DNA from 2 places in the Paenibacillus sp. JZ16 genome. Region 2 is predicted to be linked to the other one. Evidence: a T-box and tRNA genes for the amino acid it is inferred to sense, from the RefSeq annotation. Region 2 holds a T-box; the other holds one or more tRNA genes.
The links. The T-box of region 2 lies ahead of tyrS (tyrosine--tRNA ligase). A T-box ahead of a tRNA ligase gene usually reads a tRNA of that ligase, here a tRNA-Tyr.
Positions count from the first base shown of each region.

Region 1: it has a tRNA-Tyr gene. The T-box ahead of tyrS (tyrosine--tRNA ligase) is inferred to sense a tRNA for this amino acid. The anticodon was not compared.

Region 1 is NZ_CP017659.1:3,348,812-3,364,896, reverse strand. Features, by position in the region: rRNA gene BJP58_RS15415 (23S ribosomal RNA) at 1-1,479, shown strand, start outside; tRNA gene BJP58_RS15410 (tRNA-Asn) at 1,635-1,710, shown strand; tRNA gene BJP58_RS15405 (tRNA-Ser) at 1,716-1,807, shown strand; tRNA gene BJP58_RS15400 (tRNA-Glu) at 1,824-1,898, shown strand; tRNA gene BJP58_RS15395 (tRNA-Val) at 2,074-2,149, shown strand; tRNA gene BJP58_RS15390 (tRNA-Met) at 2,238-2,314, shown strand; tRNA gene BJP58_RS15385 (tRNA-Asp) at 2,345-2,421, shown strand; tRNA gene BJP58_RS15380 (tRNA-Phe) at 2,490-2,565, shown strand; tRNA gene BJP58_RS15375 (tRNA-Thr) at 2,588-2,663, shown strand; tRNA gene BJP58_RS15370 (tRNA-Tyr) at 2,668-2,752, shown strand; tRNA gene BJP58_RS15365 (tRNA-Trp) at 2,759-2,832, shown strand; tRNA gene BJP58_RS15360 (tRNA-His) at 2,857-2,932, shown strand; tRNA gene BJP58_RS15355 (tRNA-Gln) at 2,949-3,023, shown strand; tRNA gene BJP58_RS15350 (tRNA-Gly) at 3,039-3,113, shown strand; tRNA gene BJP58_RS15345 (tRNA-Cys) at 3,125-3,198, shown strand; tRNA gene BJP58_RS15340 (tRNA-Arg) at 3,211-3,287, shown strand; tRNA gene BJP58_RS15335 (tRNA-Leu) at 3,296-3,375, shown strand; gene BJP58_RS15330 (LiaF transmembrane domain-containing protein) at 3,805-4,104, shown strand; gene BJP58_RS15325 (PspA/IM30 family protein) at 4,173-4,850, shown strand; gene BJP58_RS15320 (PspC domain-containing protein) at 4,853-5,332, shown strand; gene BJP58_RS15315 (PspA/IM30 family protein) at 5,334-6,020, shown strand; gene liaF (cell wall-active antibiotics response protein LiaF) at 6,190-6,834, shown strand; gene BJP58_RS15305 (sensor histidine kinase) at 6,876-7,949, shown strand; gene BJP58_RS15300 (response regulator) at 7,933-8,577, shown strand; gene BJP58_RS15295 (YwmB family TATA-box binding protein) at 8,882-9,724, shown strand; gene zwf (glucose-6-phosphate dehydrogenase) at 9,862-11,409, shown strand; gene BJP58_RS15285 (peptide chain release factor 3) at 11,531-13,111, shown strand; gene sspI (small acid-soluble spore protein SspI) at 13,198-13,434, opposite strand; gene BJP58_RS15275 (potassium channel family protein) at 13,573-14,235, shown strand; gene BJP58_RS15270 (TrmH family RNA methyltransferase) at 14,310-15,107, shown strand; gene BJP58_RS15265 (DUF1801 domain-containing protein) at 15,338-15,763, shown strand; gene BJP58_RS15260 (SRPBCC family protein) at 15,955-16,085, shown strand, end outside.
Region 2 is NZ_CP017659.1:2,571,546-2,587,630, reverse strand. Features, by position in the region: gene tetA(58) (tetracycline efflux ABC transporter Tet(58) subunit A) at 1-754, shown strand, start outside; gene tetB(58) (tetracycline efflux ABC transporter Tet(58) subunit B) at 751-1,566, shown strand; T-box leader at 1,685-1,915, shown strand; gene tyrS (tyrosine--tRNA ligase) at 2,006-3,265, shown strand; partial or broken gene BJP58_RS11675 (NAD(P)H-dependent flavin oxidoreductase) at 3,434-4,558, shown strand; gene BJP58_RS11670 (right-handed parallel beta-helix repeat-containing protein) at 4,663-5,733, opposite strand; gene BJP58_RS11665 (helix-turn-helix transcriptional regulator) at 5,898-6,770, opposite strand; gene BJP58_RS11660 (winged helix-turn-helix domain-containing protein) at 6,984-9,821, shown strand; gene BJP58_RS11655 (NAD(P)-dependent alcohol dehydrogenase) at 9,989-10,912, shown strand; gene BJP58_RS11650 (helix-turn-helix transcriptional regulator) at 11,298-12,266, shown strand; gene BJP58_RS11645 (SRPBCC family protein) at 12,347-12,958, shown strand; gene BJP58_RS11640 (transcriptional regulator) at 14,631-15,278, opposite strand; gene BJP58_RS11635 (GapA-binding peptide SR1P) at 15,726-15,908, shown strand.

The DNA of each region.
Region 1 (16,085 bases), 780 kb from region 2:
CACCGTAAACCGTTATGAACGATGGGGTGACGCAGGAGGGTAGTGACGCGGACTGATGGATGTCCGTCCAAGCAGTGAGGCTGATGTGTAGGCAAATCCGCACATCGATAAGGCTGGGCTGTGATGGGGAGTGAAAATTATAGTAGCGAAGGTCATGATCTCACACTGCCAAGAAAAGCCTCTAGTCAGGTGAAGGTGCCCGTACCGCAAACCGACACAGGTAGGCGAGAAGAGAATTCTAAGGCGCGCGGAAGAACTCTCGTTAAGGAACTCGGCAAAATGACCCCGTAACTTCGGGAGAAGGGGTGCCTCGGTAGGGTGAATAGCCCGAGGGGGCCGCAGTGAAAAGGCCCAAGCGACTGTTTAGCAAAAACACAGGTCTGTGCGAAGCCGTAAGGCGAAGTATACGGGCTGACGCCTGCCCGGTGCTGGAAGGTTAAGGGGAGCGGTTAGGAGCAATCCGAAGCTGTGAACCGAAGCCCCAGTAAACGGCGGCCGTAACTATAACGGTCCTAAGGTAGCGAAATTCCTTGTCAGGTAAATTCTGACCCGCACGAATGGCGTAACGACTTGGGCGCTGTCTCAACGAGAGATCCGGTGAAATTTTAATACCTGTGAAGATGCAGGTTACCCGCGACAAGACGGAAAGACCCCATGGAGCTTTACTGCAGCTTGATATTGGATTTGGGTACGATCTGTACAGGATAGGTGGGAGCCTTTGAAGCATGAGCGCCAGCTTGTGTGGAGGCGACGTTGGGATACCACCCTGATCGTATCTAGGTTCTAACCTGGTACCGTAATCCGGTACGGGGACAGTGTCAGGCGGGCAGTTTGACTGGGGCGGTCGCCTCCTAAAGAGTAACGGAGGCGCCCCAAGGTTCCCTCAGAATGGTTGGAAATCATTCGAAGAGTGCAAAGGCATAAGGGAGCTTGACTGCGAGACCTACAAGTCGAGCAGGGACGAAAGTCGGGCTTAGTGATCCGGTGGTACCGCATGGAAGGGCCATCGCTCAACGGATAAAAGCTACCCTGGGGATAACAGGCTTATCTCCCCCAAGAGTCCACATCGACGGGGAGGTTTGGCACCTCGATGTCGGCTCATCGCATCCTGGGGCTGAAGTAGGTCCCAAGGGTTGGGCTGTTCGCCCATTAAAGCGGTACGCGAGCTGGGTTCAGAACGTCGTGAGACAGTTCGGTCCCTATCTGTCGTGGGCGTAGGAAATTTGAGAGGAGCTGTCCTTAGTACGAGAGGACCGGGATGGACGTACCGCTGGTGCACCAGTTGTTCCGCCAGGAGCATGGCTGGGTAGCTACGTACGGACGGGATAAGCGCTGAAAGCATCTAAGCGTGAAGCCCCCCTCAAGATGAGATTTCCCAATTAGTAAGACCCCTTGAAGACGACGAGGTAGATAGGTTGGAGGTGGAAGTGCAGCAATGCATGGAGCTGACCAATACTAATCGGTCGAGGGCTTATCCAAATCACCCCAAAAAGTGAAGTGAAGCTTTGAAGCTGACACCGAATACTTTTCGGGGACCCCGATACCACATCGGGTGAATGCTACGGATTCTAATCAACGCAAAGATCGTTTCGTATCTAGTTTTCAGGTGATCAAACACTTGAATTGAATATTGTTCCCTGATAGCTCAGTTGGTAGAGCACTCGACTGTTAATCGAGTTGTCACAGGTTCGAGTCCTGTTCGGGGAGCCATTTATGGAGAGGTGTCCGAGTTGGCCGAAGGAGCACGATTGGAAATCGTGTAGGCGCCAAAAGCGTCTCGAGGGTTCGAATCCCTCTCTCTCCGCCACTATTATTTTAAGCAAGGCCCGTTGGTCAAGGGGTTAAGACACCTCCCTTTCACGGAGGTAACAGGGGTTCGAATCCCCTACGGGTCACCACTTTCTTAATTGCATCAGGGGATGAGAATCCCGTCGGTTCGTCGGAGGATAACTTCGTAAGCAAAGACTTCACAGTCTCGAACGAAGTGAGAGTATCCCCTACGGGTCACCACTTTCTTGAAAAAACACTTGCTTCTTATATCAGATTTTGATATGATGAAAGTCGCTTTGTTACGGAGGCTTAGCTCAGCTGGGAGAGCATCTGCCTTACAAGCAGAGGGTCGGGGGTTCGATCCCCTCAGCCTCCACCATGATTTATCCCCAAAAAGTGAAGCGCATGCTTCGTAGGTAATTCCGATTACTTTTCGGGGACCCCATACAAGCAACCCTTTATAATGACGCGGGGTGGAGCAGTTCGGTAGCTCGTCGGGCTCATAACCCGAAGGTCGTAGGTTCAAATCCTGCCCCCGCAACCAATTTATATCGCGATAGCGATAATGCCTCTTGGAACTGTGGTGTAGAGGCCTAACATGCCTGCCTGTCACGCAGGAGATCGCGGGTTCGAATCCCGTCAGTTCCGCCATTATTTACAACTTTGGGATGAGATGAGTATCCGATATGGGTTCCGTCAAAGTTCGCGAAGAGCTTTAAGGCTCGGTAGCTCAGTCGGTAGAGCAGAGGACTGAAAATCCTCGTGTCGGCGGTTCGATTCCGTCCCGAGCCACCATGTACGTTTTATAACTTTATATGCCGGTGTAGCTCAATTGGTAGAGCAACTGACTTGTAATCAGTAGGTTGGGGGTTCAAGTCCTCTCGCCGGCACCATTCTGGAGGATTAGTGAAGTGGCTAAACACGGCAGACTGTAAATCTGCTCTCTTCGAGTTCGGTGGTTCGAATCCATCATCCTCCACCAGTTTTTAGGGGCATAGTTTAAAGGTAGAACAGCGGTCTCCAAAACCGTTAGTGTGGGTTCAATTCCTGCTGCCCCTGCCAATCGTATCACAGTGTTTCAGTATGGCGGTCGTGGCGAAGTGGTTAACGCACCGGATTGTGGCTCCGGCACTCGGGGGTTCAATTCCCCTCGATCGCCCCATATTACAAAATCATATTGGGGATTAGCCAAGCGGTAAGGCAACGGACTTTGACTCCGTCATGCATAGGTTCGAATCCTATATCCCCAGCCATTGATTTTTATGTTTGCGGACGTGGCTCAGCGGTAGAGCATCGCCTTGCCAAGGCGAGGGTCGCGGGTTCGATTCCCGTCGTCCGCTCCATTTTTATTTCTGGCGCCATAGCCAAGTGGTAAGGCACAGCTCTGCAAAAGCTTTATCCCCAGTTCGAATCTGGGTGGCGCCTCCATTACAAACTTATGTGCCCTTAGCTCAGCTGGATAGAGCGTTTGACTACGAATCAAAAGGTCAGGAGTTCGAATCTCTTAGGGCACGCCATAATGTAAGCCGGTGTGGCGGAATTGGCAGACGCGCGCGACTCAAAATCGTGAGGGAAACCGTGGGGGTTCGAGTCCCTTCACCGGCATCATCAAAAAGGAATGTAGACGATAAACGTCTGCATTCCTTTTTTCGTTGCATCTACATCGATTGCTACTTCGTGATTTAAATATTAGACTCCATTCTGCATGCTATCTCTCCAGTTACCTTTACAGGGGGCTTTTCTATCACCTTCAGATCTTCTTCAAGCTACACTTCTTTAAACTAAACTATCATTAGAAACCACGTTCTTTATAGGTAAAACAAAGATGATCCAGCCGGATTCATCTACACAAGCAAACCCTTCGATTAATCGATCCAGTGCAGGGTTGGACGTAGGTCTGTAGAAGGCCCCGCCTTAGGTCTAGGTTCAAAAACCGTCCCCAGGCCGTTTTAGCGAAACTCAAAATTACCTAGAATAGAGTCATAAGGTTGAACAAAAGAAACAACGATCAAACAACAGAAAGGCGGTGTATAAATGAGAAATTCAAAAGGAAATGGAATGAGTATCCTGTTGATTGGTGTAGGGATCTTGGTTCTCCTTGGAGTATTCGGTCCTCTGCTTGGGTGGTTGTTCAGTCTTCTAATTCCAATCCTGATGGTCGCTTTGGGATACTACGGGATCCGGAGAGGTAACACCTTGATGGGATGGGTTATTCTCGGTATCGGTGTGATCTGGTTGATGGGTAAACTGTCTTGGCTGATCGGTCCGATCTTTGGAATTATCTTGATCATCTACGGGTTGTCTCGATTGAAGAATGGTAGACCCCGTTATTGATAAAAACCACTACATTAAATAACATGCATGAACAACAGATCATGATAGATGAGGAGGGCTAAGCCAATATGAGTGTTTTCCGGCGGATAAGAGACATAACCGTAGCAACATTGAATGAAAAGCTCGAGCAGAGCCAGGATCCGGTTCGATTGATCGACCAGTTCCTACATTCAACCAGACAGGACATTGCTGAGGCTGAGAAGCTGCAGCAGCAATGCCAAGTACATTCCAGACAGCTGAAGCAGCAGGTGGATCAAGCCGAATCCATGCGATATAAACGCGAAGAGCAGGCACTGCTTGCACTGAAGGCCGGCGAAGAACATCTTGCCAAGCTGGCATTGCAGGAAAAACTGATCTATGAGGAAAAGATCGAGCAGTATCAAGGCCTGTTGTCCTCAAGCCTGGAGTCGTTAAAAGAAATCGAGGAGCAGCTCGGCGAGCTGCGGATGGAATATCAGACGGTATACAGCAAGCGTCAATATTATGTTGCCCGAGTGGAAACCCTTCGTCTTCAGCAGAAAATGAATGAACGTACGGGCTCCTACGGCGGCGGTCATGACGTACCGAAGATGTTCAATCGCCTCGAAGACCGTATCAGCGACTGGGAACTGGAAGCCAGAAGTCTTCGCGATTTACGCCGCATGGGGCAGGAATACATGGAACAGGCTGGTGAATCGGTCTCCACTGTATTAGAAAAAGAACTTGCCCGCCTGAAGCAAAAGCTGAATAACAGCGGAAAGGAGTAACCATGACTAGATTGTACCGTTCCACCCGAGACAAAATGTTCACAGGGTTGATCGGCGGTATATCCGATCATTTCGGAGTCGAATCTACCCTACTTAGAATCATATTTGTAGTCAGTATCTTTTTCACAGGCGGTACAACGCTGTTGATCTATCTGATTGCATCCCTTGTAGTACCTAAGGAGCCGTATTATCACGATCCGTATGGTCCACAGGGCAGACATGGCGGCGGATACCGTTACAACGATCATCCGGGCCCTGGACCAGGCTACAACAGCTATAATGATTCTTATGGACGTCAAGGCTATCCTAATGAGCATAGTAGCTTTGGTCCCAAATATGACCGTCCCAATGGTACAAGAAACAACGCGTCAACGGATTCCGATCTGGATGCGATGATGAAGGATATTGAAAGAAAAGCAATGCAAAAAGAAATCGAAGAATTGAAGAAAAAACTTTCGAACTATGAGAAGGGAGATAAATAACATGGGAGTATTTAAAAGAATTAAGGATATGACGAAAGCATCGGTGAATGAACTGCTGGATAAAGTAGAGGATCCGATCGTAATGTTGAACCAGTACCTGCGCGACATGGAGGCAGAAATTCATGAGGCAGAGGTAACGGTTGCGAAGCAAATGGCTAATGAGCGTCGTATGAAGCAGCGCGTCGATGAGGCTGTGAAGATGGCGGCACAACGTGAAGCTCAAGCTGAATTGGCTCTGAAGAATGGTCAAGAAGAAGTGGCTCGCAAGCTGCTGGAAGAAAAAATCTATTTCGATCAAAAAGAAACCGAGTACGTGGAATTGCACCTGCAATCCGAGACTCAAGCAAAAGAGCTTGTAGCTCAGCTGCATGAAATGAAAGACGAGTTCTACAAAATGCGCAACAAGCGCAATGAGCTTGTAGCCCGCGCTCAAATGGCTAAAGCGAAGAAGCAAATGTCTCAAGTGAGCAGCCTGCACACGATCGAAAGCGGCAGTGCTTCGATGGGCTTCCATCGCATGGAGGAGAAAATCATGCAAATGGAAGCAGAAGCTGATGTGCTTCGCGCCCCATACCGTCCTAACAACGCAGTATACACAAGCCCCGTGGACGCTGAGAAGCAATTGAAGGTGGATGAGCAGCTGCAAGCTTTGAAAAACAAAATGGGGAATTCTTCGAAGTCCGAGTAATTCCTTAGCAAGTCAGCAAAATAGTATTAAACCGTATTCGAACACCATGTTCATATGATATGCTATACGAATGAGATTGTCGTATAGTACAGGCAAAGCCATACAGTGGGGAACGTCTCACTGATATGGCTTTTCCGAGCTTATATCTTGGCCATCAAGGAGGTGCGACATGGACAGAAACCGCTGGATAGCAGTTGGTTTAATCAGCTTGGGTTTTATTTTGCTTTTCGGCCGATGGTTTGGTTTCTTCACCATTGTCGCCCTGTTACTCATGTTTGCAGGTGTCCTTCAGATCAGGCATGGACATGTGAAGAAGGGATACATTCTGCTCGGAGTAGGTGCCGTACTGCTGCTGCTGGAGCATCTCATGTTGATTATCGGCATCAGCTTGATATCGCTAGGTATTTTTTATGGCAAGTCCAAACGAGCTCATACCACGACGAAATACATTCAGAAGCAGAACTTTATGTCCAACTTTGATTGGGACCGGGCTCCGTGGGTGATGCGCAGTCTGAGTGTGTGGCATGTGCTGGGAGAGGCGGATGTGGATCTGTCCTTGGCCCTTCCGGAGGAACGCCAAACGGTCCTGATGTTCCATGGGATGCTGGGGGATATTGATCTGATGATTCCGGACTACTATGGGGTGGAGATCGAAGCATCCATCCTGTTTGGCTCCATTCATATGGACGACCGGAAGGAAACCGGCATATTAAACCGCGTGCGGTATAAATCACCCAATTATGAGACCAGTGAATATAAAGTGAAATTTATTGTTTCTTATTTGGGCGGAGATTTGAATATAAGAATGACATAATAAACGTAAGTTTTGTGTAAACCATTCAGGAGGGTTGCCCCGTGGAAACGGAAAAGAAAGCAAATATGATTACCCGAAGTATGCGTGAGGGGACCCTTCTGGGATTGGTTGTCATGCTCGTTGTCCTATATTTATTATATACATATGGTTATCTTCAACCGTTTGAGACGTGGAAGAACCGGATCGAAGCCGGCATTACCATCGTATTGCTGCCGATCGGGCTGGGTGCGATCTATGGCTTCTTCCAGGGATACCGGGTAAAACGACGGGTCGATCTTGTGAGGGAAACGCTGGTGAACTGGGAAAAAGGCAGCCTTACGGACGTCATGCCGGACATCGGCGAAGACGAAGTGGGCCGGCTTGGAGAACAGCTGGTGAAGATCAGCAAACGCTGGGAGGATCAGGTGTCTTCCTTGCAGCGGTTATCTACGAACAATGCCCAGCTTGCCGAGCAGGCCAGGGTTACGGCGATTGTGGAAGAGAGGCAGCGTCTGGCGCGCGAGCTCCATGATGCGGTTTCTCAGCAGCTGTTTGCCATCTCGATGACGGCAACCGCTGTGGGCAGGACGCTGGATAAGGATTTTGACAAAGCGCAGCGCCAGGTGGCTCTGATCGAGGAAATGTCGGCTGTAGCCCAGTCCGAGATGAGGGCGCTTCTTCTTCATCTGCGGCCGGTTTATCTCGAAGGAAAGGCACTTGAGCAGGGGCTGCGTGAACTGATTAAGGAATTACGAATCAAAGTACCTATGGAAATTACGTTTGAAATGGACGATGACATACATTTGCTCAAAGGGATCGAAAATCATCTGTTCCGGATTATCCAGGAGGCCATGTCGAACACCCTCAGACACTCGAAAGCGGAGAAAATGGATATTCGTATTCACCGCAGGCAGAACACCGTTCGGGTGATGCTGCGGGACGATGGGATCGGATTTGAATTGGATGACAAGAAACAGACTTCCTACGGCCTATCGACGATGCAGGAACGGGTGACGGAGATCGGGGGCTCGGTACAATTTATAACAGCACCGGGTAAAGGGACTCGAATTGAGATCGTTGTGCCACTCATAAACGAAGAACGCAAACGGGGGGATGTAGATGGAAACGCCGATTAAAGTGCTGCTGGTGGATGATCATGAGATGGTCCGGATCGGTTTAGCGGCTGTGCTTGGTACAGAGGACGGCATCGAGGTGGTTGGTGAAGCGGGCAGCGGCGAGGAAGGGATACGCTTAGCGCAGGAATATCATCCTGATGTGGTGCTGATGGATTTGGTGATGGACGGAATGGATGGAATCGAGACGACGCGCCAATTGATGAATCAGTTTCCTAATCTTAAGGTCATTGTACTGACCAGCTATCTGGACGATGAGAAGATGTATCCGGTTATTGAAGCAGGTGCGTTCAGTTATTTATTGAAGACATCCCGTGCTTCTGAAGTAGCTGATGCTATACGTGCAGCCGCACGCGGGCAGTCGGTGCTGGAGTCGCAGGTTGCCTCCAAGATGATGAATCGATTCCGGCATCCGCAAAATGAAGCTCCGGCGCATAACGACCTTACGGACCGGGAAATGGAAGTGCTGCGACTGGTGGCGCAGGGCAAGTCGAATCAGGATATTGCTGATGATTTGATTATAGGCATCAAAACCGTGAAGTTTCACGTAACGAATATATTAGGCAAGCTGGGGGTAGAGGATCGAACCCAGGCTGCCATCTACGCTTATAAAAATGGGCTGGCTGAGTAAAGAATGCCGGCTCTTTTTTATGCGATGGTCGTGACATAAACATATCTAAGATGCTGAGATGTTGAGCGTGGTACGAAAGCAGATCCATGATGCGATGCGTAAGTTATAAACATATCCATATAACAATGAAAGGCAGGCTTAAAGACTCCCGGATCGGGAGCTTTTTTTATTTATTGACAGGGAAGAAGGAATCTCTACATACAGCCCGATGAAGGAGCTATTTAAAAAGCGAGGTATAAATCCGCGGTAACGAGGCCATCCTTTTACTAGATTGATAGATTCGAACGGGGAGGCGTGACTGACCATGCGGAAGATGCGTTTACAGATCATTGTGATGATGTTGTTGCTGTGCGGGGCAGCAGCTATGATGGCGGGTTTTGCGGGGACAACGGACAGCAATCGAAACGGATCAGCTCCGCATGCAGGAGAAGCGTCAGCTTCGGGCGGAACGGTAGAAACAGGTGTCAATGGAATAACTAGAGCTGGGGAAGCAGCAGAAAGCGATCTAATACTTCTGGCGGCGCTTGGGCAAGAACATATGGAGCCTTCGGCAATACTCACGGTAAAAATTCAAGGTGAAATGATAAATTCCATATCGAAGGATCAAGCTAAGACAACGGCTGAGCAGCTGGCTCGTACAATGGGGCTCTCCGGGATTACAACGTCCCAGCTTCAGGGAAATGAAGTATTCCAAGCAGAAGGCGTGCTCTCCGGTGTATCGGTGCATCTGGACTGGGCTTTCACGAAGGAGGGTCATAGCTATGTCAGAGCCATGCTTGTAGGAGAAGCAGCTGGACAGTCCCGGGAAATGATGACCCTGCAGCAGCAGATTCAAGAGATGATGAAGCAAGCAGGCATATCGAACTCCTGGAATGCGTCCATTCAAGGATATGCATCGGAGACGGCTAGCGTTGATGGAACGATGGCTCAGGTAGAAGAGGCAGTAGCCCAAAAACTCTCGCTTCGCCCCGTTGAGGATTATGCAGATGACACAACACAAAGCCGTTCATATGAGGTTCCTTCACTGGGCGCTTTTGTGATGAGTGGCGACACGCCGATTCATATGCAGATCGCGGTGCATGAAGATTCGATGAAGAAAAGTAGTAGAATAACGATCGGATTTCCCGTCATTACAATAGAATATTGAAAATGATTTCTGAAACTCGGATGAAAAAATGCGGAATGTGATAGCATACTTGAAATGAATATGCTAAAATGTCATCACATCGAGTTAAGTGCCGATGCATAAAAATACACTATAATTCATAGAAAGAATGAGGAGCCATGGCTGAAAATCAAAATCTAGATACAATGAAGACACCGGGAGCTGTATTTTTCATCTTTGGAGCGACTGGTGATTTGGCAAGACGTAAGTTGTTTCCGGCGATCTACAGTCTTTATCGTGAAGGAAAACTGGATGAGGATTTTGCGGTAATCGGCGTGGCGCGGCGTCCGCGCACCCAGGAAGAGTTTCGGGAGGACGTGTATCGTTCAATTCAGGAATTCTGCCGATATAGTTCGGAACAGGATAGTGAATGGAATGCATTTGCACAACATTTTGAATATAAATCTTTAGATATTAACAATATTGACGGTTTCCGTGAGCTTCGCGAACAAACGGAGCAATTGGAAACAAAATTTAATATACCGGGCAACCGCTTGTTTTATCTGGCGCTTGCACCGGAATTGTTTGGCAGCGTATCGTTTAACCTGATGAAGGGCGGTATGCTCGACGGAGAAGGCTGGAACCGTCTTGTGATCGAGAAGCCGTTCGGCTACGATCTGGAGTCGGCTGCCAAGCTGAACGAAGAGATCCGTAAAGTGTTCAAGGAAGAAGAGATCTACCGGATTGACCATTATCTGGGTAAAGAAATGGTACAGAACATCGAAGTTATACGTTTTGCGAATGCTTTCTTCGAGCCGCTGTGGAACAACAAGCATATCGCCAACATCCAAATCACGCTTGGTGAAACGGTTGGTGTCGAGGAGCGCGGCGGGTACTATGATCATGCAGGCGCTCTAAGGGATATGGGCCAGAACCATATGCTACAGCTGCTGACTATGATTGCGATGGAGCCGCCTAGCCGACTGCTTGCAGAGGATATCCGCGACGAGAAGGTGAAGGTGCTTCGCTCCTTGCGTCCGTATGCCACGCATGAAGAAGTGAAGAACAACGTAGTTCGCGGTCAGTATACGAGCGGTTCCGCGGGCGGCAAAGATCTGCCGGCATACCGTGAAGAGGACAAAGTGAATCCGGAATCCAATACGGAAACCTATTTTGCCGCCAGAGTCTTCGTGGATAACTTCCGCTGGGCTGGCGTACCGTTCTATATCCGTACGGGCAAACGTCTCCCGGTTAAGACAACCGAGGTGGTTGTCGAGTTCAAACGGATGCCAACCAACGTATACCTGGGCCAAAAGCATTCCCTGGAGCCTAACCTGCTCGTTATTCGCGTCAATCCGATGGAAGGCATTTACGTGAAGATTAACGCGAAGAAGCCGGGATCTGAATCCGAGATCGCTCCTGTAGCGATGGACTTCTGCCAAAGCTGCATCGTGGGCATTAATTCTCCTGAGGCGTATGAGCGTCTGCTGCATGACGCTGCTCGTGGAGACTCCACCTACTTTACCCGCTGGGATGAAGTGGCTTCGGCATGGTCCTTCGTGGATCGTATCGCCAGCGCATGGAGAGAGAACCAGGGCGAGCTGGAATCGTATCCTGCTGGATCGTGGGGACCTGACAAAGCGGATGAGCTGTTGAAGGAAGACGGATTCCACTGGTGGCCGGTAAACGGTCAGCTTGAGGATAATGTGGTGTGGTTCAAAAACTAAGATCATTTTCTAAAATTTACGTGTTAAAAATCATCCTCATGCGCATGGCGCATGGGGATGATTTGCGTATAAATTGTGGTACAATGATATACATGACTTTAGTTACGAAGGGATAAGTGAAATGGCAAAGCAAATAGATGAACTGCAGCAGGAAGTGGATAAGCGCCGCACGTTTGCGATTATTTCCCACCCTGACGCCGGTAAAACAACACTGACCGAGAAGCTGCTCTTGTTTGGGGGCGCCATTCGTCTGGCTGGATCGGTTAAAGCTCGTAAAGCGAGCAAGCATGCAACGAGTGACTGGATGGAGATCGAGAAGCAGCGGGGAATCTCGGTTACCTCGTCTGTTATGCAATTTGATTATTTAGGGCATCGGATTAATATATTGGATACGCCGGGTCACCAAGACTTTAGTGAGGATACCTATCGTACGCTGACCGCCGCTGACAGCGCCGTCATGTTGATTGACGTAGCCAAAGGGGTCGAGGCCCAGACCATCAAGCTGTTTCAGGTTTGTGCGAAGCGGGGCATTCCGATCTTTACCTTTATCAACAAACTCGACCGCGAAGGGCGCAGCCCGTTTGATCTGATGGAGGAGCTTGAGCAGGTTCTCGGCATCCGCTCCGTACCGATGAATTGGCCGATCGGCTCCGGGCGTGACCTGTGCGGCGTGTACGACCGGGTTAAAAATCAGGTTGAATTGTTCCAGGGCGACGACCATTCCACGATTAAGGTACAGAAGGTCGAAGGCTATGAGGATCCGATCATTCGCGAGATGGCAGGCGATTACCTGCATGATCAGTTATGTCAAGACCTCGAGCTGCTGGATGTTGCCGGAGACCAATTTGATCTGGAAAAAGTTATGCAGGGTCAGCTAACACCTGTATTTTTCGGCAGTGCGATCAACAATTTCGGCGTTCAGACCTTCCTGGAGAACTTTCTTCAGCTTGCGCCGAAGCCGGAGCCGCGCCGCAGTACGGAGGGTGTGGTGGAACCAACCGATGAGAAGTTCTCCGGATACGTATTTAAGATTCAAGCCAATATGAATCCGGCTCACCGGGATCGTATCGCTTTCCTGCGCATCGTATCGGGCAAGTTCGAACGCGGTATGAGCGTGAAGCATGTTCGGGTAGGCAAGGAAATCAAGCTGGCGCAGCCGCAGCAGTTTTTGGCGCAGGATCGAGATATTGTGCAGGAGGCATACCCTGGCGATATTATCGGTCTGTTTGACCCGGGCATTTTCCGGATTGGGGACTCACTCAGTCAAGGTCGTGAAGTTGTATTCGATGAGCTTCCAACATTCTCACCGGAAATTTTTGCGAAAGTAACGGTGAAGAATGCGTTGAAACATAAGCAATATCAGAAGGGGATTGATCAGCTGACGGAAGAGGGCACCATTCAGGTATTCCGCACCGTGAGTTTTGACGAGACCATTCTCGGGGTTGTCGGACAGCTCCAGTTCGAAGTCTTCGAGTACCGGATGAAGGGTGAATACGGCGTTGATGTCCAGCTTCAACGCATGCCGTATCAGTTCGCCCGCTGGATCGTGGACGACAATATTGATCCGTCCAAGTTCCGGATAAACTCAACGCTGGTCAAAGACAAGAAGGATAACTATGTTGTCTTGTTCGAAAATGAGTATGCGATGAGAACCGCCATCGACAAGAATCCAACCGCCCAGTTTCTTGAGACCGCTCCGTAAGTGATGTTATATAAATATGCAGCAAAAAGGAACAATCCCCCAGCTTTCACAGCTTAGGGGATTGTTCTTTTTTGTTGACCATGGGATTATCCTTGAAGGTTGCCGGGCGTAACGGTTTTTAGATGATCATGGAGGGAAGAGACAAGGCTGTTCTGCTGGGTAGCATCCATGTCTTTCCACATCATTTCAAACATTACACCGAGTCCCGGCAGGGCAGCTTCAGGCCCGTCAACGGAACCCTCGATCATGGAGCGCAGCTCTTCTTCGTCCTGATTGTGGACTTTATGAATGACGGCCTGCCTTAGATCTAACAATATGGACATGGACATGTTCCTCCTTGTTATGAAAGGGTCATTGGTAATGTGCCCGTTCCGGGGCAGTTACATTCAAGTATTCGGGACAGTATGATATACTATTACCATTATGATTATGGATGACCTAGGCTCGTGGGGGATATATAAATGGCTAAGAAGCAGTACGCAGTAATCGGTATGGGGCGTTTTGGCACGAGTGTTGCTAAGGAATTGAGCAGCATGGGATTTGATGTATTAGCCGTAGACGCGAGCGAACAGCGCATTCAGGAAATCGCGAGTATGGTCACGCATGCCGTATCGGCGGATTCGACCGATGAAGAAGCGCTTCGGGCGCTGGGCATACGGAATTTTGATGTGGTTGTCGTGGCGATCGGGGAGGATATTCAATCCAGCATTTTGACTACGCTGATCTTGAAGGATCTTGGCGTACCGGCCATTATCGTGAAAGCGAAGAATGAGCTGCACGGAAAAGTGCTGAACAAAATCGGTGCGGACAAGGTGATTTTCCCTGAACGGGATATGGGGCTGCGGGTTGCCCATCATCTGGTGTCACCGAATATTTTGGATTATATCGATTTGTCGGACGACTACAGCATTATGGAGATGCTTGCTACAGGAGATCTGGTCGGTCACAATCTGATAGAACTGGATATTCGGGCACGATTCGGCTGCAATGTCATGGCGATTCGAAGAGATGAGGATATGAACATTTCTCCAAGTCCGGATGACCGGATTGAGGAAGGCGATATTCTCATTATTGTGGGGCACAAGAATAACTTAACGAAGATGGAGCTTGCTTATCCGAAGTAAGCTGTCCGCAAGCGGGTATGCTGGGTTGAGTGGGACTCGGTTTTATATATAAGTAAAGAACGGATGGATGAACCATGGAGATACTATCGCCGCAGAATGCCAGAGTGAAGGGCTGGGCACAGCTTCAGGAGAAAAAACATCGAGACAAGCAGAACAAGTATGTGGTGGAAGGCATTCATCTCGTACAGGAAGCCCTGTCATCCGGAGTGGACATCGAGTGTGTTGCGTATGATGTGGAGAAGGGCATTCCCCAGGAACTTCGTCATATATCGGATACAGGACAAGGTGCTGAATGGATTGGCGTATCTCATGCCGTCATCTCGAAGGTCAGTGATACACCGTCACCGCAGCAGGTGTTTGCCGTGGTCCGCAAAGAAGCACGTCAATGGCAGGACCTGATCCTGCGCGAGAACGGTTTGGTCATCGTTCTGGACGGTCTTCAGGACCCGGGGAATGTAGGAACCATCATACGAAGCGCAGATGCCGTAGGGGCTGCTGGCGTGGTTCTGGGACGCGGCTGCGCGGATTTGTACAACCCCAAGACGCTGCGCTCTACCATGGGATCCCTGTTTCACTTACCGGTGCTGGAGGGCGATCTGCTAAGCATTTTGCCGGAAGCCAGAGAACGGGGGGCCCGATTGGTGACAACCCTGCTGGAAGGGAAACATTCCTGCTTCGAGTATGATTTCAAAGGGACAAGCTGGATCGTGATTGGGAGCGAAGGGCGCGGTGTCTCACCTGAGGTTGCGGAACTCGTGGACGATGCGATCCGTATTCCCATGCCGGGGAAAGCCGAATCGTTGAACGCGGCTATGGCAGCGTCGGTGCTGATGTACGAGGCTTTACGGCAAAGAGAATATACAGGTCAATAAAGACCGGAGCGGCTCCTCGACAAAGCTGGAAGTGATTAGAAATCAATGGCTAATCATCTCCGGCTTTTTTTATTTAAGAGATAAGTAGCATTAGAGGCTTACCTCCTTATATTGCAAGAAAGCTTCCGCTAAATACGGTCTGTTTTCTAACAAGTACGTCGATGACGTTTTTCTTATTTTTAATAAGGCTGGTCATAATAACAGGAGTATTCGAAAGGAGTCAAACCCTAATGTACGAGCAAAAAACAAAAGAAACGGATCACAGCGTGGTGGAGTTTATAGAGCAAGTGGATTCGCCGAAAAAACGGGAGGATGCTTATCGTTTGCTGGAGATTTTTGAGGAGACGAGCGGTTTTCCGGCTAAGATGTGGGGCCCCAGCATCATCGGTTTCGGCTCCTACCATTACCGCTACGCTACCGGGCACGAAGGCGATGCGCCGTTGGTAGGTTTCTCGCCGCGCAAGGCGAAGATCAGCCTGTATTTTGCGCCGGGCGATGAGAAGCGGGAGGAGCTGTTGCCGAGTTTCGGTAAACATACGGCCGGGAAAGGCTGCGTGTATATTAATAAAGTGGCAGATATTGATGTGGAGGTCCTAAAGCAGCTGATTCGCGAATCGATTGCCTTCTTGAACAAGACCTACCCGGCTCAGTCCTAGCGAGCTCTAGGCCATGAGAAGTTGGCAAGCTGCCTGGTTTACAAGGCTTTAAGGGAGGCTGGACAATAGGGTGCGCTGATTGGGTAACAGGTGAATATTGTTATTTGACGTAAAACCATTTGGTGTCCTATAATGCAATAAGGGAAACCAAATGGTTTCATAATATTAAACATGAGTGAGGTTTATGTGATATGGACAACGCATCAAACGGCAAGCTGCCGGATATTCGTCATACGCTGGTGCTGAAAGCGCCCATCGAGAAGGTGTGGAAAGCCGTGGCAACGGCTGAAGGAATTTCAGCCTGGTTTATGCCTAACAATTT
Region 2 (16,085 bases):
GGTAACCGGCCAATATGCGTCGGTGGACGAATCGCTCAGCGCTACGGAGAATCTGATTATATTCTCCCGTTTGCTTGGTTTGGGGCGTAAGGAGGCAAGGCGCAAGGCGGAAGAGCTGCTTGAGGAATTCGGTTTGTCGGAAGCCGCGAAGCGGCCGCTAAAAAATTTCTCCGGCGGCATGCGGAGAAGACTGGATCTGGCGGCAAGCCTGATTGCCCAGCCACCGCTCATCTTCCTGGATGAGCCGACGACGGGGCTGGATCCAAGGACGCGTTCCCAGATGTGGGATACGATCCGCCGATTGGTGAATACCGGTTCAACGGTATTGCTGACCACGCAGTATCTCGAGGAGGCGGACCAGCTGGCAGACCGCATCGCCGTTATCGATTACGGCCGGGTTGTGGCCGAGGGTACGGCCGATGAACTGAAGATGTCGGTAGGCACTTCCTCGCTGCATTTGACTGTCGAGGATTCGGTTGACATGGATCGCGCCCGCCATACCGTGGAACAAGTGTTAGGCGTCCATGCCAATGTATCGCCGGAAGCCGGAAAGATAACGGCGCCGATGGCAAATGCGGGTCTTGTTACAGACCTGTTGATCGAGCTGCGAACGGCAGGAATCGGCTTGTCCGAGATGAGCGTGCAGAAGCCGACCCTGGATGAGGTGTTCCTGACGATCACCGGCCACGGCGTGAAGGAAGACGCTGCCCAAGGGTCTTATGAATCCAATGATCGAGAGGTGGCACGGGTATGAGCAGCTCCATGATTCAGCCTGGGACGGAACGTCAGCTTAAGAACCGCACGAGTTTGGGTCAGACGGTCCGAAATTCGTTGACCATGGCTTACCGCGGGCTGCTGAAGCTCCGGCGCACGCCCGAGCAGTTGTTTGACGTCACGTTTCAGCCCATTATTTTTACGCTGATGTTCACCTATATTTTTGGGGGCGCCATCTCCGGTGACGTGGCGAGTTATTTGCCCGTCATCATTCCAGGCATCCTCGTCCAGACCGTGATTACGACCTCCGTCGTCACAGGCGTTCAACTGCGCGAGGATATGGATAAAGGCGTATTCGACCGATTCAAATCGCTGCCGATTGCACGCATCGCACCGCTGGCGGGCGCCCTGCTGGCAGACACGATTCGGTATACCATTGCGACGGTGCTTACCTTTACGATGGGATATATTATGGGGTACCGGCCTGAGGGCGGCTTGGGTTATGTTGCGCTTGCGGGGTTGGTCGTCATTTTGTGCTCATGGGCCATTAGCTGGATTTTTGCTTTCTGCGGCGTGATTGCAAGATCTGCCTCCGGCGTGCAGGGGATATCGATGATCGTGCTATTTCCGCTCACGTTTCTCTCCAACGCGTTTGTGCCGGTGGATACGATGCCGGGCTGGCTGCAGTGGTTCGTCAATATGAATCCGATCTCGCATCTTGTAACAGCCGTTCGGGATCTCACCAACGCTGGCACTGTGGGCTGGGATCTCACGATATCCTTGGTTGGTGCCGCGGTTATCGTGGCGATCTTTGCTCCCATTACGGTTCGTGCGTACATGCGCCGCACTTGATACCAAGGGGGCTCGCCTAACGGCGTTTACCCATCCTGTCGGAGAAAGCAGGACTTCCGTCCGAAACGCAGGTTGACATCGATTTATTAATTCACTATACTGTCTGTAATCTTATAAGCGACATACGTTGAAAGAGCCCAGTAGCAGCTTGGTCCCTGTTCTAGAAAGCCGGGGGATGATGGAACCCGGTACACACCAAGGCGGCGAATTACACTCTGGAGTATCTCGGGTAATGCCGAGCGGAAACGACGAACGATATCTCGTCTAATGAGCGGCATGAATGACGCGCGGCAGCGTGCAGATCATTCGTGCAATCAGGGTGGTAACACGGTTAACAATCGTCCCTATGTCTATACAGACAAGGGGCGATTTTTTGTTTTTCAACGAGTTGGACGTTTCGTTATAAGGAAATTACTGAACTAAAAGGAGTGTTAACACTGTGAATATTATCGACGAACTGGAATGGCGCGATGCGATCAACCAACAGACGGATGCCGAAGGCCTCCGGGAACTTACGAATGAAAAATCCATCTCGCTGTACTGCGGCGTGGACCCAACGGGCGACAGCATGCATATCGGTCACCTGATTCCCTTTATCATGCTCAAACGCTTCCAGCTTGCCGGCCATCGTCCGGTCATTCTGATCGGGGGAGCGACAGGCACCATCGGGGATCCAAGCGGACGTCAAACTGAGCGCTCCCTGCAGACGCTGGAGCAGGTTCAGGCTAACGTTGACGCGCTGACCGTGCAAATGAAAAAGCTCTTCGTAACCGAGGGTGACAATCAAATCCGCATGGTTAACAACTACGACTGGACGCATAAAATCAACATCATTGAATTCCTGCGCGATTACGGCAAGAACTTCAGCATTAACTCGATGCTGGCGAAGGACGTGGTTGCGAGCCGGCTTGACAGCGGGATTTCGTTTACGGAATTCTCATACCAAATCCTGCAGTCGGTCGACTACCTGCATCTGTACCAGCATGAGGACGTGCAGCTGCAAATCGGCGGATCGGACCAATGGGGCAACATTACAAGCGGCCTGGATCTGATCCGGAAGAAAGAAGGGCCCGAAGCAAAAGCATTCGGCCTGACCATACCGCTCATGCTGAAGGCCGACGGCACGAAGTTCGGCAAAACGGCCGGCGGCGCGATCTGGCTCGACCCGAACAAAACGACGCCGTTCGAGTTCTACCAGTTCTGGGCGAACACCGACGACCGCGACGTTGTGAAATACCTGAAGTACTTCACCTTCTTGACCAAAGAGCAAATTGACGAATTGGCCGAAAAGGTGCAGAGCGAGCCGCATAAACGCGAAGCGCAAAAAATGCTGGCTGAGGAAATGACGAGATTCGTGCACGGCGAAGAGATGCTGGAGCAGGCTAAGCGCATTACGGCGGCTTTGTTCAGCGGCGATATTAAATCCCTTACGGCCGATGAGATCGAGCAGGGATTTAAGGAGATGCCGACTTTCGAAGCCACGCCGGAAACGAAGAATATCGTGGACTGGCTTGTGGATCTGGGCATCGAGCCATCCAAGCGGCAAGCTCGTGAGGATATTACCAAAGGCGCCATCTCGATGAACGGCGAGCGTATCAGCGACGTCGGTCACGAGGTGACAGCCGACCAAGCGATCGGCGGCCGCTTCATCATCATTCGCAAAGGCAAGAAAAACTACAGCTTGGTGAAAATGTCCTAGAAGACGTTGTAACCATCGGGGAGAACGGTCTCCCCGGACGAAAACACCCATAAAAAGCCGCTAAACACGTTTCATGTGCTTAGCGGCTTTCTTATTACCAGGTTATCCAGAATCTTTTGGTTGGCCTATTGGCGTTCTTCTTTTATTTGAAAGTTTCTCACATTTAATAGGATAATATTTGTAGTGTTAAAGGAGGTAGATGATATCATGAACATTCAACTGCAGACCGAGCTGTGCGAGCTGTTCCAAATCCGTTATCCGATCTTGCAGGCAGGGATGGCCGGAGGACCGACAACAGTAGAACTGGTCGCCGCCGTATCCAACGCAGGCGGACTCGGCACGCTGGGTGCGGCTTACATGGAGCCGGCTGCCATTCGCGACAGCATTCAGGAAATCCGCAAGCGGACGGATCAGCCTTTTGCCGTCAACCTTTTTGTGCCCGGTGCCCGGGATCGCCATGAGCGAATCGGAGAGGTTCAACAGGAGTTAAACCGGATGCGGGATGATCTTGGCATTCCCCATGCGGGCAAGGACCACGTAGCAACCCCGGATTGGTTCGAGCAGCAATTCGCGGTTCTGATCGAAGAGAAGGTGCCTGTCATCAGTACGGCATTCGGGATTCTGGATGAGCCTCATATGCAGCAAGCAAAAGCGGCTAGGCTTCGGGTTGTTGCGATGGCTACCACAGTCCGCGAAGCCATGCTGGCTGAGCAGGCAGGGTGTGATGCCGTCGTTGCCCAAGGCAGCGAAGCGGGGGGACACCGTGGAACGTTTGATATTTCGGAGCACCCGATGGGGGCCCAGATCGGAACGTTTGCCTTGGTACCGCAAATCGTGGATCGCATCAAGATCCCCGTTATTGCCGCCGGAGGCGTGATGGATGGACGCGGGCTCGCAGCTTCGCTTGTTCTTGGAGCCCAAGGCGTTCAGATGGGGACGCGATTCCTGACCGCAGTCGAATCGGGTGCGCATGAGGTTTACAAGCAAGCGCTCCTTCAGAGTACGGAAGAGAGCACGGTGATCACCAAAGCGTTCTCGGGACGGCCTGCAAGGGGAATCGGCAATGCATTCATCCGGCAATGGGACCAGAGCGGCATAGAGCCGCTGCCTTTTCCTACGCAGAATACGGTGACCCGCGACATCCGAAACGCGGCTAATCGCCAAGACAATCCGGAGTATATGTCATTGTGGGCGGGGCAAGGCACCAGAGGCCTGACTGCAGGACAAACGGCAGCGGATATTGTGGCCGAGACGATCCGGGAAGCGTTGTTGATCTGCTCATTTTCTTCGTAAATCCGATCATTGGAGATGAGAGCGGATTATGCCATTCGCTTAGGAAAACATGAAGCAGCAGGCCACCTGAAGAAAACCCATAGGGTGGCCTGCATATCTTTTGGCTAGAAGCCGTAAGTATCTCCGCCTTCGCCGCTCCACGTCATCTCCACGAAGGAGGACGGATTGGAAGAAGTCGCTGTTTTGGAGCCGGAAGCGTAGAGTCCTCCGGCAACACCGGTCATGGTATAGTCGGTATACAATTTGTTCGACGTATAGTTCGTGTAAATCATCGCTCCCGAAATATTCGATGCGGTTACGTTCTTAAGCTCCAGATTGCTTCCGTAGGATACTCCGTCCGAGGCCGTGGTTTTGCTTGTTCTGAATGCCTGGCCCGTGGCCGCATTGTTTTTGACGGTGGTGTTGATGATCTGTACGTCATTGGCCCGCATGAATATTCCGTTGTTGCCCACGGTCGACTCCGGGACTGTATTATGAAAGTCAACCGTGCTGCCGATCACTTTGATATGATGCGTACCCTCTTTAAAATCAAAGCCGTCGTTTTTGGTCTGTATGGCGCTGCAATTCAGGAATGTAATATATCCGCTTCGATCCGGATTGGGCAGTGTGGTCCAGTTCTGATCGGCATCCCCCACATAGAAGCCCTCGCCGAACTTCCCGCCTTGCCCCGCGCTATGGGCGGTACTGTTCGAGACAAGCCAGTACTGGCTGTTTTTCCGAATCTTGAACGCTTCTGCCGTCGTATTTTTGACCGTTACGTTGGTAACGTAGCCGTGAGAGGCCTCAATCAGCAGGCCTTTGTTTGATTTAGAGTTGGAGTTGATCGTCAAATTCTCCAGCTTATAATAGCTGTTCTTGATATGGAAAGCCGCATTGCCTGCCGATGCGGTGAAATGAAAAGTGGCTCCGCTGCCCGTGCCGCGAATCGTAATGTAATTGCCTGACGATCCTTTCCGGGAGGTTGCAATGGTTCCATCCGACACCGAGTAGGTCCCGGATACTTCAATAATGTCACCGGGATTCGCGCTGGCTAGGTAGCTCCGCAGCGTCGCGACGTCACCGGCCGGGACCGTTTTGGTTGCCGCCTTTACAATATGACCAGGGTAGAATGCAAATACAAGCATGAAGCAAAATAAGGATACGATGCCAAACTTGATGGATGGCTTGATCATCATGAAACCTCCTCGCTATTTTGGACACGATTCACCGTACTGTCGCATGAATTGCCTTACAAATCTTTCTGTGCGAAACACATCACCTCACTTAACAAGGATCAGAATCATTGTTTAAGCGCTCTAATTATAATCCAATCCCCATACCACATTGCTGCTTGAAAATATCATAATTCCGTCTGCATTCGATACTGAAGAGGCGTTAAACCGTACTTTTTCTTGAACATGGCGATAAAATACGAGGGGTAGTTGAATCCGGCCTGTTTACTGACGTCTTCGATTGTTAGAAACGGCAAGCCAAGAAGCGTTCTGGCTTCCTCCAAGCGCTTGTTGTTCGTATATTCGATGATGGTCATGCCCATCTGCTCTTTGAACAGCTTGGACAAATAACTGGGAGAGAAATGAAGCTCCGCAGCCATTTCGTTAATCGTGAAGGATAGATGATAGTGCTTGCCGATCCACCTAACCATGGCGCCGACAGGCTCGATCGAAGCAGCGGGAGCAGGATACTTGAAGCCCCCGCTACGATCCGCCGGGTAAATATGGCTACTGAAGTAGGTGAAGAATTGAAATAAAAACAAGGCAACAACTTCCTTCTGAACCTTGGACGGAACGCTGGCCAGCATTTCATGCAATTGCAGAAACTGATTTTCCAAATATATGGAATCCTTGGGCGACAAATGAAACACCTGATTGGACCACGGATGCTCCAGCAATTGTGAAACCGCGGTTGTTAACTGTGGGAGTGCGGTGAGGAAACGCTCGATGACGGAGGCTTTGATTTTCAGCAGGCTGCGAATGTAATTCGGCGGTACGATGACTTCAATATGGTGAATTTGAAAAGGTTTAATCAACACCAAGGTGCCAGGCTTGAGCGAGTACGTTTGATTATCGACGAAATATCTTCCGGCGCCTTCGTGAATGTACAGAATCTCCAACCCTTCATGATAATGAAAATACTCCACTGGCTCGGTATGTACGCTTCGATAGTTGAACAGATACAGATTGTCACGCCAAGGAATCGAATGGTGAATTTTCATCTGAAAAACCTCCTTTTGCATGAATGATGGGTTCAATTACAGGGCTTCCAGCATTTCGGATACATCGTATGCCTAACCCTGTAAATCATGCTTCTGCGTTTGACTGCAGCAAGCGAATATCGCGCACAAGAGGGAAAACCGGGAGGCTGTCGAACACTTTATCATAATATATATGTTAAAAAATGCTGCAATGACGGCATAACGGGGGTTATGATGTCCACGCCTATTTTGTCTACAAAATTGTATATACCATCTCCCCGATCGAGGGCTGTTCTTCGCCCCCGCCTAATCGAGGGTTTGAACGAGGGACTGCGTCTGCAGCGCAAGCTCACTATGATTTCTGCCTCTGCAGGCTGCGGTAAAACTACGCTGCTCAGCCAATGGATTAAAGATTCCCCGCTGCCCGTCGCCTGGTTGTCTTTGGAGGAGGGGGATCGTGAACCCGCAAGATTCCTGGCTTATCTTGTGGCCGCCCTGCAAACCGTCGGGGTTGAAATCGGAGAGGGCATCATGAGCAAACTCCAAGCGCCGTCCCCTCTTCCTCTGCCGCTCGAAGGTATCGTCACGGCCATCCTTAACCACATAGCGGCCCTGCCGAATCGATTCATTCTGGTTCTTGACGATTACCACGTGTTGGATTCCAAAGCGATAGACAGCGCTCTTGATTTTCTCATCGAGCACATGCCGCCGCAGATGCATGTGGTTATCGCCAGCCGCCAGGATCTCGCTCTGCCCTTGGCCCGGCTGCGTGTCCGGGACCAGTTGACGGAAGTGCGGACATCAGACTTGCGCTTCACATCCGATGAAGCCTCTGAATTTCTGCGCCGCTCCATGGGACTGGATTTGTCGGCGGAGGATGCAGCGCTCCTCGAATCGCGCACGGAGGGCTGGATTGCCGGCCTGCAATTAGCGGCGCTGTCTTTGCAGGGCCATCACGACGCTGCCACCTTTATCCGATCCTTCGGCGGCAAGCACCGTGACGTACTGGACTACCTGGTTGAAGAAGCACTGCAGCAACAGCCCGAGGATATTCAGGATTTTTTGCTAAACACCTCCATTCTTGAGCGGTTGTGTGGTCCATTGTGTGACTACGTTCTTCGGAGCGGAGCTCGTGATTCTCGGCTGAGCGCCATCTCCGGGCAAGAAACCCTGGAGTACCTGGAGCGCGTCAACCTGTTCATCGTTCCGCTGGACACGGAGAGGCGCTGGTACCGATATCACCATTTGTTCTCGGATGCGCTTCGGCAGCGTCTGACCCGAACGGGTGCTTCTGCGGTTGGCGGAGAGAGGGACGTGTCCGAATTGCATCGTCGTGCCAGTGAATGGCATGAACGTCAAGATCTTCTGCTGGAAGCTTTCCAGCATGCGATTGCCGCTTCGGATGTGGATCGCGCCGCACGTCTGATTGAAGGGAAGGGGATACCTTTGATCTTCCGTGGGGCAATAGGCCCTGTGCTCCATTGGCTGGATTCCTTGCCTAAGGAGGAGATGGATGCAAGGCCCGCGCTACATGTCATGCATGCTTCCACCATGTTAATGGTCGGTCAAATGACCGGTATCGAACCTAAACTTCAAGCCGCCGAAACCTATCTGCAAGCTGCGGAGGACGATTATACCCGGGATCTTATAGGGCATATCGCCTCCATACGTGCCACGCTTGCTGTCAGTCAACATCAGACGGAAACCATCATGGCGGAATCGCGCCGGGCCTTGGAATTTTTGAGTCCGCATAATCTGCCCGTGCGCACAGCGACGATATGGACGCTGGGATATGCCTACCAGCTGCAGGGGGAACGGGCCGCTGCTGGCAAGGCGTATCGGGAAGCCGTGATCATCAGTCAGAAGATTGGGCACATCACGATCAACATGATGGCGACGCTCGGACTCGGAATGATTCAGGAAGCGGAGAATCAGTTATATGTTGCGGCCGAGACGTATCGGCGCGTTCTGGATTTGGCGGGCGATCCTCCACTGCCGGCAGCATGCGAAGCACATCTGGGCCTAGCCCGAATATGCAGCGAGTGGAATGATCTGGATGCCGCGGAACAGCATGGACAGCTGGCCCTCCGCTTGGCCGGGCAGTTCGAGCATATCGACAGGGGCGTGGCCTGCGAGGTGTTTCTCGCAAGGCTGAAGCTTACACGGGGAGCGGTGAGCGAAGCGGCTGCCATGTTAGCCAAGGCGGATCACTTCGCCCGTCAGCATCATTTCACGCATCAGCTGCCCCATATTGCCGAAGCACAGGTGCTTGCCCTGCTGCGGCAAGGGGATGTCAGTTCAGCGTTGCAGCTTGCCCAGAGGTTTGAGCTCAAGCTAAGCCTAGCCAGGGTGCTGCTGGCACAGGGGGATACGGCGACAGCGCTGGTCATCCTCGAACAACTGCGGACGGATATGGAAGTTAAAGAATGGATGAACGAACAGCTTAAGGTGATGGTGCTGCAGGCTTTGGCCCTTCACGCCTGTGGGGAGAAACGGAGAGCGGCACAAGTTATTGCGGATGTGCTGGAGATGGGCGAGCCGGGCGGCTTCATCCGGATGTTTATCGATGAAGGGGAGCCGATGCGGGAATTGATCAACGCAGCAGCTTTGAGCAAAACGAGGCAGAAGATAGATAAGCCGAAGCATTGGCCATTAAGCGAAGCTGTAAACAAATCGAAGCAGAAGCTGTTAAGTGAAGCTGTAGACAAACCGAAACAGCTGCCCTTAAGAGGAGCCGTAGACAAAGCGGAGCAGAAGCTGTTATGGCCCATCCATGACTATCTGGAGCGATTGCTGCATGCATTTGAGGCTGAAGGACGGGAACGTGGAGTCACATCCGTATTCGTTCCTGGGTTTGTTCGGCCTGCGGATTCTCTGATTGAGCCGCTAAGCCGGCGGGAGATGGAGGTTCTGCGTCTCATTGCCGAGGGGCTATCGAATCGTCAGATTAGCGAGAGGCTTTTTGTTACGCTCAGCACCGTGAAAGGGCATAACCGGATGATTTTCGATAAACTCCAGGCCACGCGCCGTACCGAAGCTGTAGCGCGAGCGCGAGAGCTGGGTTTACTATAAGGTGACAATCGTAGTATACATATTCATCCATGGCTATCTCCCTTCCTATACCGCTATTCATGAGAGAACCATACTGTGCTGTCCATAAGAAAACCATACTTAAGTATCTATGTTCCGGTACCTGACGGCAGATATACTGATTGCAAATGCCAGTTTGGAGGAAACCCATGAAAGCAATGGTATGCACCGCTTATGGAGCACCGGATGTTTTACAGCTGCAAGAGGTAGAGAAGCCGATCCCAAAGGATCGCGAAATTCGAATCAAAATTTATGCAACCACCGTCAATTCGGGGGATTGCCGCGTGCGGGGATTTCGCAGTCCTCTTTTGTACAGGATTCCCATGCGGCTGGTGCTGGGTTTGAGAAAGCCAAGACAACCGATACTCGGGGTAGAGCTGGCGGGGGAAGTCGAAGCGATTGGCAGGGATGTTACGCAATTCAAGGTAGGCGATCAGGTCTTGGCATTCAGGGGAATGCGATTCGGTACGTATGCCCAATATATCTGCATGCGTGAAGATGCGTTATTGCTGTTAAAGCCCGATCATGTGACTTATGACGATGCCGCCGCCGTATCTTTCGGAGGAACGACGGCCCTGCATTTTCTTAGAAAAGGGAATATCCGGCAGGGGCACAAGGTTCTGATTTATGGAGCGTCCGGTGCGGTTGGGACGTTAGCCGTACAGCTTGCTAAGCAACATTATGGAGCAGAGGTAACCGGCGTTTGCAGTGCCGTGAATATGGGGCTGGTGAGGTCGCTCGGAGCCGATCGGGTCCTTGATTATACCAAAGAGGACATTACGACGACCGGAGATCGATACGACATTATTCTGGACGCGGTCGGTAAACTGCCAAAATCCAAATGCAAGCATTTGCTCACCCCGGGCGGGAGCTATGTAACCGTTGAAGGGCAGGGGGTAGCCAAGGTGCTGATGGAGGATCTGAGATTGCTAGCGGAGCTGCTGGGAACGGGGAAGATCAAGCCGGTCATCGACAGAAGGTATGCATTGGAGCAAATGGCCGAGGCGCACCGGTATGTGGATGAAGGACGCAAGAGGGGCAGCGTTGTCATCACGGTGGACCATGATCATTGAGGATAAGTCATCATTCACGGCGGAGCATGATTATGACAGCTGATGAAGTTAGGCATCATTCACGGCGGGCATGATTATGAGAGCTGATGAAGTTAGGCATCATTCAAGGATATAGCAGCCATCCAAGGATATAGAGAGACATTCAAGGTATAGACAGACATTCAAGCATGCCCCGGACCACTCACCGTGCGGACACAGGTAGCAGTGCCGCACGATGTACTCATTGACTAGCCGATCCTGCAGAGGGTCGGCTTTTCTCATCGGAATGTGGGGGATCGATTACCATCCGGATTAGAGCAGGAAGAAATCTCTAAACCTTCCACTAGGAAGTGATATATAATGTGATCACATATATGAATTCCAAGGGAAGGGCTGCTGCATAACGATGTCTAAAGCCGATAATATGCTGGCGATGCTATGGCTGCTGAAATCGCGAAGAAGAATGACCGCTAAACAACTATCGGAGGAGCTGGGTGTACATATCCGGACGGTTTACCGATGCATTGACGCGCTCTGCATGTCCGGCGTGCCTGTCGTATCCGAGATTGGGCGCGATGGAGGCTACTCCATCCCGGAGCATATCAAGCTGGAGCCGCTGTTTTTTGAGGCCGATGAGCAAAGGGCGCTTCTTCATGCCGCCGCATTCGCACGGGAAGCGGGTTATCCATCCGAAGAGCCGCTTAATCGAGCCGTTTCCAAAATAAAACGATATACGAATCCGGAACAGCTGGAGCGTTTGGAGCGCCACGAAAGCAGTATTGAGGCCATCCATCCTCCTACAGCTTCTTCGCTTACCAGGATACTGCATGAGATCGAGGCGGGGATCGACCGGCAATCCAGCCTCGAGATCGACTACGCCACAGGCTATGACGGTATAACACAACCACGTATCCTGGATCCTTACGGACTCGTCCATTGGAAAAGCAAATGGTACGCGGTGGGCCATTGCCATCTACGCGGTGAAATTCGCTGCTTCCGCGTCGACCGTATGCGCGATATCCGGCATACCGACAACGCGTTTGACCGTCCGGCGTCGTTTTCCCCGCGGGAATACGTATTGGACAGCTTGTTATCGGGGCAAGGTTCCGAATCCAATCCTCATTTGGTTTCCGTACATATCCAAGGCCTCCCTCAAGCTTTGGACGATTTATGCGCGCATTGGCTGCTCAGTCAAGCCCTCGTCGAACGTACGGCGGAGCATGCGGTGTTCAGGCTGGATGAGCATATGTTATACACGCAAGTTGCCTACTACCTATTGTCATTTGGCGGGAAGATTCGAATCATCGGGCCCGAGGAACTGAAATCAGGCATGATCGACATTGCGGAGTCCCTCTTGAAATATTATCAATCCTGAAGATAAACACTGACCTTCTTTGTCAGTGTTTGTATTATATAATGAACTCCAACAGATAGCGTCAGGGAGGAGAGAGCTCGATGGCAGGCACGATTTTTAAACAAGAAGTGATGAAAGCAACCGAACGTTCGTGGGAGGAATGGATTGTGGCCCTTGGGCAGGAAGTGGGCCCGCTCTGGTCACATGAGCAGATCCGAAACCATATCGTTGAGCAGCATCAAGTATCCGGGGAATGGGGCGAGTGGATCGCCGTCATGTATGAGCAGGTCATGGGGCGGGTGCCCGTCGGCTTATCCAAAGATGCCGGGGTGCAGATCGGGGTCAGAAAGACGATAGCCGCGACAAAAGAGAGGGTTTGGGATTTCCTCATGTCTTCCGAGGGACTGTCATTATGGATCGGGGATGTTCCTTCACTGGAGCTGCAGGTCGGGCATGAGTATGAATCGAAGGAAGGCGTGTCCGGCAAAATTACGGTGGTCGTACCCTACCATAAGCTGCGCTTGACTTGGAAACGCAAGGAGTGGGACAACCCGTCCCGGCTGCAAATCTATGTGTTGTCCACGAAGACTGGAAAAACAACCATCGCGATTCACCAGGAGATGCTGGATGATGTTTATATGAGAGAGATCATGAGGCGTTATTGGGATGAGATGCTGACGACGCTGCAAAACCGGGTGATGGTGCCGAACTGAACAGATTCAGTTGTATGGACCTTAGGGTTATCAACCGGATTGAATTGACTACTCCAACGTTATGAGGACTAAGGTTCGCTATTACGTCTCGTAGGGTGGGTTTAGGGTAATATGAGGACAGAGGTTCCGCTATTACGTCTGGATGGGTGGGTTTAGGGCAATATGAGGACACCAGTTCCGCTATTACGTCTGGATGGGTGGGTTTTGGGCAATATGAGGACAGAGGTTCCGCTATTACGTCTGAATGGGTGGGTTTTGGGCAATATGAGGACACCAGATCCGCTATTACATAGAGAAGGGTGATAATTCGTGGTATCTAAAGTAAATAGCGGATTCTGAGTCCGGAAGAACGGGAAAAGTGGCTGTTTTTTTCGGAATAACGGATCTGGTGTCCACTAGTTTGTCTATTCGTCACTTGGGTATCTGCAGGAACTGATTTGTTTATTCGTCACTTGGGTATCTGCAGGAACTGATGCATGCTCCCGTCGGTACTGTGTTACTAGCGGAGGTTTAGAGATGAGCGGAGTTTAGAGATGTTTTTTATGAGGCGTGGTATCGCGGTGGGCTATTGCAATGTTATGAGGACAGAGGTTCCGCTATACGTCCGACGGGTGGGGTTGGGTAATATGAGGACAGAGGTTCCGCTATTACGTCTGGATGGGTGGGTTTTGGGCAATATGAGGACACCAGTTCCGCTATTACATAAAGAATGGTGATAATTTGTGGTTTTTTAAGTAAATAGCGGATTCTGAGTCCGGAAGTACGGGAAAAGTGGCTGTTTTTTTCGGAATAACGGATCTGGTGTCCATTAGTTTGTTTATTCGTCACTTGGGTATCTGCAGGAACGGATACGTGCACCCGTCAGGTACTGTGTTACAAGCTGACTTTAGAGATGAGCGGAGTTTAGAGATGTTTTTATGAGGCGTGGTCTCGCGGTGGGCTACTGCGACGTTATGAGGACAGAGGTTCCGCTATACGTCCTGACGGGTGGGTTTGGGTAATATGAGGACAGAAGTTCCGCTATACGTCCTGACGGGTGGGTTTGGGTAATATGAGGACAGAAGTTCCGCTATTACGTCTGGATGGGTGGGTTTTGGGCAATATGAGGACACCAGTTCCGCTATTACATAGAGAAGGGTGATAATTTGTGGTTTTATACGTAAATAGGGGATTCTGAGTCCGGAAGAACGGGAAAAGTGGCTGTTTTTTTCGAAATAACGGATCTGGTGTCCATTAGTTGTTTATTCGTCACTTGGGTATCTGCAGGAACGGATACGTGCACCCGTCAGGTACTGTGTTACAAGCTGACTTTAGAGATGAGCGGAGTTTAGAGATGTTTTTATGAGGTGTGGTCTCGCGGTGGGCTATTGCAATGTTATGAGGACAGAGGTTCCGCTATACGTCCCGACGGGTGGGTTTGGGTAATATGAGGACAGAGGTTCCGCTATTACGTCTGGACGGGTGGGTTTTGGGCAATATGAGGACACCAGATCCGCTATTACATAGAGAATGACGATAATTTGTGGTTTTTTAAGTAAATAGCGGATTCTGAGTCCGGAAGTACGGGAAAAGTGGCTGTTTTTTTCGGAATAACGGATCTGGTGTCCACTAGTTTGTTTATTCGTCGCTTGGGTATCTGCAGGAACTGATGCATGCTCCCGTCAGTACTGTGTTACATGCGGAGTTTATAGGTACGGGCTCGTTGTTCACCGCTTGCTATGTCCAGTATCTGAAGCTCGACCAGTTTATGCAATAAGCGTCGGGTATGCCGGTCACTCACCCTAAGATGATTTGCGAGTTCTAATGGGGTTATCGGGCGCAGCAATCGCCGCGCAAATCGGACAGCTTCTGCCTCCAGCCAACTTAAGGACGCAGGTACATCTGACGCCACAAATCTGCCGACGAAGGATAAAATGAGCTGCTGGCATTGTTTTGGCTCTTCGACGATGGAGGGGTAAGCAATGGGAAGGAATGTCCAACCATCCAGTGCCAGTAAGCAGTGACGGCGGCATAAATCCTTAAACCTTCTTACGTCCAAATCGCGGGCATGCGGGCCGTATCCTTGGATTTCGATGCCTCCTCTCGCACCACCGGGCATGTAGGCAAGGTCTAAATAACGATAACCATTGCTGAAATCGCGTACTTCCCATTCCGGATGCAAGTCATTGAAATTACCGATTGCGGGAAACCACACTGAGCGCAGAAACTCGACGGTACCGTGGCCTAACCCTTTCTGAAGGATTTCGAGCCTGCGGGGATTCTTTTCATTCAAAATATTCGTGTGTATCCAGAGCTCATATTGTTGATCAAACCGTGACATGTTCATTTTTCCTCCTTAGTATTAGATGGAATGCGATTGCGCTAGAAAATAAAAAAGCCGCTCCATACAATGGAACCCCAATCCTTCATTGGGGCACTTTGCATAGAAGCGGCGTGTTCTTCACGTCCTTATGATGGCTAGTATAACTCGTGTTTTGCGGGTTTTGCAATAGTATTGCCTCCAGCTATGTGTGACAGCGATATAGTTCTTCCAAGATAAAAAACATGTGATTGCGTGATTTTTCGCAAATTCATGCCATGAAGCGCTTCATGTTACTACATGGAGCGCTTTTTTATATTATCCTCATAAATATGACGTCATATATAACGAAATTCAACAATTTAATGAATATATATTGTGTATTATTTATTTATATTGTACATTAATTACATGAAGATCATTATAAAAAATGCATAACAATCTGATACTGGAGAGGATGAGTGAAGCATGAACACTTCCGTTAAAAAGTTGGAAATGGGCGTCATCTTGTGCAGGCATTGCAGCGCTGAAGTCGATACGGTGGATACGAATCGAATCGCTACCTTCTATGGCGTGTGTGATCAGCCGGAGTGCCGGCAGCTGCACAGCCACATGCATGTATCAGTTAGTGATGTAACAGACGAAGAGTAATGATAGAAGAAGGTTGTTCCCGCAAAAACGCACCCCTTGATGTGGTGCGTTTTTGTGTTGAACGAAGAGTGCTTATTGCTGCGTGATCTGTCGCGCTTTTAAAACAACGGTGCATTATGCACTTGTATAAGAACATTGCTTATCACTTATTGCGAGTGCTCTATCACGCTTGTTTAA